One region of the Variovorax sp. SPNA7 genome, then DNA from elsewhere that is predicted to be linked to it. Evidence: riboswitches for the same ligand, from Rfam matches in the RefSeq annotation. Region 1 holds a riboswitch; the other holds the start of a gene.
The links. Region 1 has a riboswitch for cobalamin ahead of cobM (precorrin-4 C(11)-methyltransferase). Riboswitches for the same ligand answer to the same signal wherever they lie in the genome.

Region 1 (3,402 bases):
GGCCGAGCGCTCCGTTGCCGACCTGGAGCAGAGCGTCTTCCGCTTTTCCGACGTGATGGGCGAGAGCTTCAGGAAGGAAGACCTGCCGCGCACCGCCAGGCTTTTCGAGACGCTGTACCGGACCGAGAGCATTCTCAACAAGCAGGGAAAGGAAAAGTGGCAGCGCACGCGCCCGCCGCTCTTCGACAAGCGCATCGAACCGGTGGCGCGGTACTCGTCGAGCGGCTCCTACCCGAGCGGCCACTCGGCCTTCGCCTATCTGTCGGGCATCGTGCTGGCCGAGCTGGTTCCCGAAAAACGCGCGCAGATCTTCGCGCGCGCCAGCGAGTTCGGCGAGAACCGCGTGCTCGGCGGCGTCCACTATCCGAGCGACATCGAGGCCGGCCGGCGCCTGGCGACGATGATCGCCGTGCTGATCCAGAACAACCCCGCGTACCAGGGCGATTTCGCCGCGGCCCGCAGGGAACTGCGCGGGCGGCTCGGGCTGGACAGGTGATCGCCCGGTGCAGTTGAGCAATCTCCGGATCCTTCGCCTCCTTATGCCCGCCTCATCACCACGCGTGACCGCGCGAGTGCACGACCAGAGGTTGAGAAATCGCTGAGTTTGAGCCACACTAAAAACGCTCAATATCGAGCAATCTAAGGGAGTTAAAAAATGTTCTTTGGCATTCTTGCCGGCTTGTCTTTGGTCGCGCTTTATTTCGTTGCGCGTCAAGCGCGCAGGTTTACCGCATGGGTTGGCAACACCCCTGCACCACGCGAACGAGCGGTTCCTGTCGCGCTCATGCTTCTAATTCTCGGATTCGTGACCGGTCTGATTTTTCAATCTGTTTGGGACGATTCACATGACTGCAGGGCCACAGGCAAATCGCCGCTTGTCTGTTTGGTAGTGCCGCATTGACGACTGCTCGGCCGGGCCGCTTCTTTGATGGAGCGGACCGCATCGGGCCCAATCTCTTCTGTTTGTTTGACGCGGACGCGGCACTCCACCCTGAGCGCGCTGAGGTTAGTCGTTGAGTTCCTCGGCATGTCCTCGCTGATGCGTTTCGGAACCGCCTCAGCGCATCGTCGTTTGCCATCTCCTCGTGGCCGGATTGGGCAGAGTCCAGTCGATGTCTTGCAGCGGTTGTCCCTTGCGGCAGGCCCGCCAGCTGCCCTGCCGCAAGCGGCTGATACACTTTGTGCGCGTTGTCAGGTGTCCTGGCGCCCCGTGTAAACGGCGGGGTGGCCAGGGTGAAACGGGAAGTCGGTGCGCGGCGGTGGAGAGAACACCGCGCAATGCCGACGCTGCCCCCGCAACGGTAAACGAGTCAAAAAGCAAGACCCCGGGATTCGGTCCCGCGCCACTGTGCCGCGTACGGCATGGGAAGGTGGTCTTGCTGGAGAGCCCGACGGCCCTCCGCTCGTGAGCCCGGAGACCGGCCTGACGACCAGCGCATGACCTTGCGGTGGGCGAGGATCGGCGGGCGGCGCATGGCGTCCGGCTCAATGCATGAGGTGTGCATCCGCCGGAACCGCATCCACTGGCGCCCCTCCGATTTCTCTCCCCCCGCCCGGTCCTACCGACCATCTATCGCGCGGCGGGCGCGGAGGAATCATCATCATGAACGAGCGAGCCATCGCTCCAGGCAGCATGCCGGCACCGGGAACCGTGTGGTTCGTCGGCGCAGGCCCGGGCGATCCGGAACTCATCACCGTCAAGGGACGCGGCCTCGTCGAGCGCGCCGGGGCGATCCTGTTCGCAGGCTCGCTCGTGAGCGAAACCGCCATGCGCTGGGCGCGGCCGGACTGCGCCGTTGCCGACAGCAAGGACATGACGCTCGAGCAGATGTCGGCCTGGCTGATCGCGCAGGCCGCGCGCTGCGAGACCGTGGTGCGCCTGCAGACCGGCGACCCGGGCCTGTACGGCGCGCTGATCGAGCTGGTGCAGCCGCTGGATGCGGCGGGCGTGCCGATCGGCGTGGTGCCGGGCGTGTCCTCCGCCATGGCCTCGGCGGCGGCGGCGGTGGAAAGCCTGACGCTGCCCGAGGTCACGCAGACCGTGATCTTCACGCGCGTCGAAGGCCGCACGCCGATGCCCGAGGGCGAGTCGCTCGAGGCGCTGGCCGCGCACCACAGCACGCTGTGCATCTTCCTGAGCATCACCCTGATGGGCAAGGTCACGGCCGCGCTCACGGCCGCCGGCTGGTCGCCCGATGCGCCCGTGGTGGTGGTTCACAAGGCAAGCTGGCCCGGCGAAGAGAAGATCGTGCGCGGCACGGTCGCGACCATCCAGGCGCTGTGCCGCGAAGCGCGCATCGCGAGCCAGTCGATGATCATCGCCAGCCCCACGCTGGGCGCGCGGCAGTGGACCACGCTCGCCAAATCCAAGCTCTACGACGCGAGCTTCACGCACCGCTTCAGGCGCGCGAGCGTTCCCGCCGAAACCCTGCGCCAGGAACTCCCATGAACTCCGAAACCATTCTGCTGGTGGGCCACGGCTCGCGCGAAAAATCCGGCAACGACGAGATCGAGGCCTTTGCCGCGCAATGGCGCGAGCGGCAGCCGGGCTGGCGCATCGAGGTCTGCTTCATCGAATTTTCCGAGATCACGATGAGCGAAGGCCTGCGCCGCGCCGCCGAGAGCGCGCGGCGCGTGATCGTGGTGCCGCTCATCCTCAATGCCGCGGGCCACGTGAAGATGGACGTGCCGCAGGCCATCGACGGCGCCCGGCTCAAGTACCCGATGGTGCAGTTCCTCTATGCGCCGCACCTCACGGCCTGCGATCCGATCCTGGCGATCCTGCAGCGCCGCCTCAAGGACGCGATGCAGGCGCTCGACATGCCCGACCCGACCACCACCGGCGTGGTGATCCTGGGCCGGGGTTCGTCGGACCGCCAGGCCAACGGCGACATGGCCAAGATGGCGCGCTGGCTGATGGAGGAGACCGACCACGAGCTGGTCGACCTCGCCTTCACGGGCATCACCTACCCGCGCCTGGAGAAGGCCGTGCAGCGCCAGGGCCTGCTGGGCATGAAGCAGGTGGTGGTGCTGCCGTACTACCTGTTCAACGGCACGCTGGTCGAGCGCATCGCGCGCCAGGTCGAGCACCTGAAGGCGCAGTACCCGACGATCCGTTTCGTTTCCACGCGCTACTTCGGCTTCGAGCCCGAGATCTTCGCGCTGCTCGAACAGCGCGTGGACGACCTGCGGCGCGGCGCGCCGGCCGCGCTCATGCCTTGCGACGGCTGCAAGTTCCGCGACTTCGCGGTGGAACATGGCCTGGGCGGCCATCACCATGGCGATGCGGCGGCGCACGGCCACGATCACCATCACGACCACGACCACGCGCATGGCCACGCCCATGCGCACGATCCGGTGCCGGCGCTGCGATGAAGCCGACGCACTCCCCGGCGGCCAACG
Region 2 (3,402 bases), 2.2 Mb from region 1:
GGTTGTGCGCCGCCTTCGCACCCAGCGGCGCAGTGAGCACGCTGCACACCGCAATGACCGCGAGCGCGGGCAGCCAGATGTAGCCGAACGCGCCGGCCGGAAGGCCCTGCACCGACTGTCCGCTCACCACGTAGCCCAGCACGTTGGCCACAGCGATCGGAAAGCCGAGCGCGGCGCTGGTCGCCACGGCGTTGTGGATGGAGATGTTGCACCAGGTCATGAACGGCACGCTGACAAAGCCGCCGCCCGCACCGACCAGGCCCGAGATGAAGCCGATCGCGCCGCCCGCCGACAGCTGCCCCGCGGTGCCCGGCATCTGGCGCGTGGGCTTGGGCTTGCGGTCGAGGAACATCTGCGTGGCCGAGAAGCCCACGAACAGCGCGAAGACGATGGCGAGCACCGTGCCCTTGAGCAGCGCGAACACGCCCAGGCTGCCCAGCAGGCTGCCGATGACGATGCCGGGCGCCAGGCGCCGCACGATGTCCCAGCGCACCGCGCCGCGCTTGTGATGGGCGCGCACGCTGGACACCGAGGTGAAGATGATCGTGGCCATCGAGGTGGCGATCGCCATCTTGACTGCAAGATCGGAGGCCACCCCGCGGTGTCCCATGATGATCGTGATGAACGGCACCATGAGCATCCCGCCGCCGATGCCCAGCAGGCCCGCCAGGAAACCGGTGCCCAGGCCGAGTGCGGCCAGTTCGGCGATCAGGAGGGGGTCGAGCAGGGAAGTCACGCAGCGGAGCCTTGAAAAAAAGCAACGGCCCCGTGCAGCGCATGCAGGGGCCGTATGAACGGAAAAAGGTGTCTGCAAGTGGGCGCCGAACCCGCATCCTGAACCAGGGTTCAGGTGGGCGAGGGCAGCAAGACTTCGGGTTCATCTGACGCGAGATGATCACACCCGTCAAGCGATGTACCAAGCCCGGCTCCGGAGAGCATTGGAACAAGGAAATATTAAGCCCGACGCGCACCGCAGACAGTTCGGATTTTACGCCCCGGACGGGCCGGGTGCTGCCGTTCAGAGTAAATGGTCATCGCCCGCAAGGGCTTGATCGAGTTTCTGAATGAGTTGGGCGGCCCTGGCATCGGCGTCGCCGGCGTCTGCCGCGGGCACGGCAACCACGGGGGCCGGCGCGGCCGCAGCGGCCGCTTGCTGGGCCGCCAGGTCGAAAGCCAGGTTCAGCGAAGCGAGCACCGCGATGCGGTCGCGCGCCTTCACCTTGCCCGCATCGCGGATCTTGCACATGGCCGCGTCCACGCGCTCGACGGCTTCGCGCAGCTGCGCCTCGCCGCCTTCGGGGCAGCCGAGCAGATAGCTCTGGCCCATGATCTGAACTTCAATCTGCTTCATGCGGGGGAATCTTGGGAAGGTGGTTCGGCCGGCAGCCGCTCGAGCAGCGCATCGAGGCGCGTGCGGGCCGCGGCCAGCCGCGACTTCAGCGCGTCGCGCTCGCGCGTGAGCGCTTCGACCTGCTCCTGCAGCAGCGCATTGGTGCGCTGCACCTCTTCATGACGCACGAGCAGGCGTTCCACACGCTCGGCGATCTGGTCGATGGGGCTGGAGGCGGGCATGGTTGGCGATTGTAGTTTCCCCGGCGGACGCCAGGCGGCGCAACTTTTGGCTTACTGCGTTGGCGCAGGCCCTAAAATCCTGCGCGTTGGTGCCTGCGGCGTGGTTCACACGCCGCGGTTCAACGGGAAGCAGGAGTGAACGCCCCCCGGAAACGGAACAAGGCCGAAGCCGCCTGCGCTGCCCCCGCAACGGTCAAGCAGTCGACGCCGCAAGCGTCAACCTCATCCATCAAGCCACTGGGTGCCCTGAAACAGGCGCCTGGGAAGGCGGTGGGGTCGCACTGCCAGCCCGGATACCGGCCAACGAGGCGGCTGCCGCATGCGCGATCGATTTTCGATTCGGCGCGCAAGGCAGCCATTGCGCCCAAGCGCCGGCGGGGAAGCCGGCAACGGGCATAGACGTTCGTTCGCTCCATTCATGACTTCCTGTGGCTCCCTCTCCCTCGGCCGTTCGCCTGCGCGCCGCCGCCTTGCCTGCCTGCCGCTCGCGCTGGCATCCGCCTTCGGCGGCATGGCACTGCTCCAACTGCCGGCCATCGCACATGCGCAGCAGGGTGCGCCGGCACTCGGCGAAACCGTGGTTACCGCCAACCGCACGCCGCAGCCGCTGTCGGACCTGGTGGGCGACGTGTCCGTGGTCGACCGCCAGACCATCGAGCGCAGCGGCGCGGTCGGCGTGGCCGATGTGCTGGCGCGCCTGCCGGGCATCGAGATCACGCGCAACGGCGGCGTGGGCAACACCACCAGCCTGTTCGTCCGCGGCGCCGAGACGCGCTTCACGGCCGTCTACATCGACGGCGTGCGCGTCGATTCGCAATCGACCGGCGGTGCCGGCTGGGAAAGCATCCCCCTTTCGCAGATCGACCGCATCGAAGTGCTGCGCGGCCCGGCCGCTGCGGTGTACGGCTCCGATGCCGTGGGCGGCGTGATCCAGCTCTTCACGAAGCGCGGCGAAGAGGGCGTGGCGCCCTACGCGGGCATCGGCTTCGGCAGCCATGGCCTGCGCAAGGCGGAGGCGGGCGTGAGCGGCAAGTCGGGTGCCTTCGACTACGCGCTGGGCGTGGCGCACGAGGAAAGCCGGGGCTTCAACGTGCTGCCGATGGACAAGCGCACGCCCTCGAAGGACGGCTTCACCAGCCCCGACCGCGACGGCTACCGCAGCAACGCCGGCAACCTGCGCCTGGGCTACCAGCTCACGCCGAACCAGCGGCTGGAAGCCACGCTGCTGTACAGCGACATGGAAGCCGGCTACGACCCGCCGGTGAGCTTCAGGACCCGGCCGCCGATCCTGTTCAAGAACGACATCTCGAACAACACGCTGCGCACGGCCGGGCTCTCGTGGTCGGCCAAGTGGAACGACATCTACAGCACGCGCGTGCAGGTCACCGATTCGCAGTCGGTCTACAAGACCCAGCCTTCGTTCTACCGCACCGAGACCAATCTGCGCGGCTACCTGTTCCAGAACGAGTTCCGCTTCGGCCCGCACCTGGTCACGGCCACGCTCGAGCGCCGAGAAGACGCGCTCGAGAATGCGCCCACCACCAGCAGCGGCCTGTTCTCGAGCAAGCGCTCGCAGGACGCGGTCTCGCTCGGCTATGGCTTCGTGCAGGGCGCGCATTCGCTCCAGCTGCACGTGCGCCACGACAACGACAGCGAATTCGGCGGCAAGACCACCGGCAGCGCCGCCTACGGCTACGCGATCACGCCGCGGCTGCGCGCCACCGTGTCGGCCGGCACCGCCTTCCGCGCACCCACGCTGTACCAGCGCTTCAGCGAATACGGCGTGGCCAGCCTCAAGCCCGAGTCGAGCCGCAACGTCGAGCTTGGCCT

Region 2: linked by a shared signal. The riboswitch ahead of RZE77_RS15505 (TonB-dependent receptor domain-containing protein) and the one ahead of cobM (precorrin-4 C(11)-methyltransferase) in region 1 are both predicted to bind cobalamin.

What each region holds. Positions count from the first base shown of each region.
Region 1 is NZ_CP138513.1:1,054,469-1,057,870, reverse strand. Features, by position in the region: gene RZE77_RS04765 (acid phosphatase) at 1-496, shown strand, start outside; cobalamin riboswitch at 1,177-1,441, shown strand; gene cobM (precorrin-4 C(11)-methyltransferase) at 1,604-2,449, shown strand; gene RZE77_RS04755 (sirohydrochlorin chelatase) at 2,446-3,375, shown strand; gene RZE77_RS04750 (precorrin-8X methylmutase) at 3,372-3,402, shown strand, end outside.
Region 2 is NZ_CP138513.1:3,302,599-3,306,000, reverse strand. Features, by position in the region: gene RZE77_RS15520 (sulfite exporter TauE/SafE family protein) at 1-736, opposite strand, end outside; gene RZE77_RS15515 (cell division protein ZapA) at 1,019-1,351, opposite strand; gene RZE77_RS15510 (hypothetical protein) at 1,348-1,572, opposite strand; cobalamin riboswitch at 1,643-1,891, shown strand; gene RZE77_RS15505 (TonB-dependent receptor domain-containing protein) at 1,991-3,402, shown strand, end outside.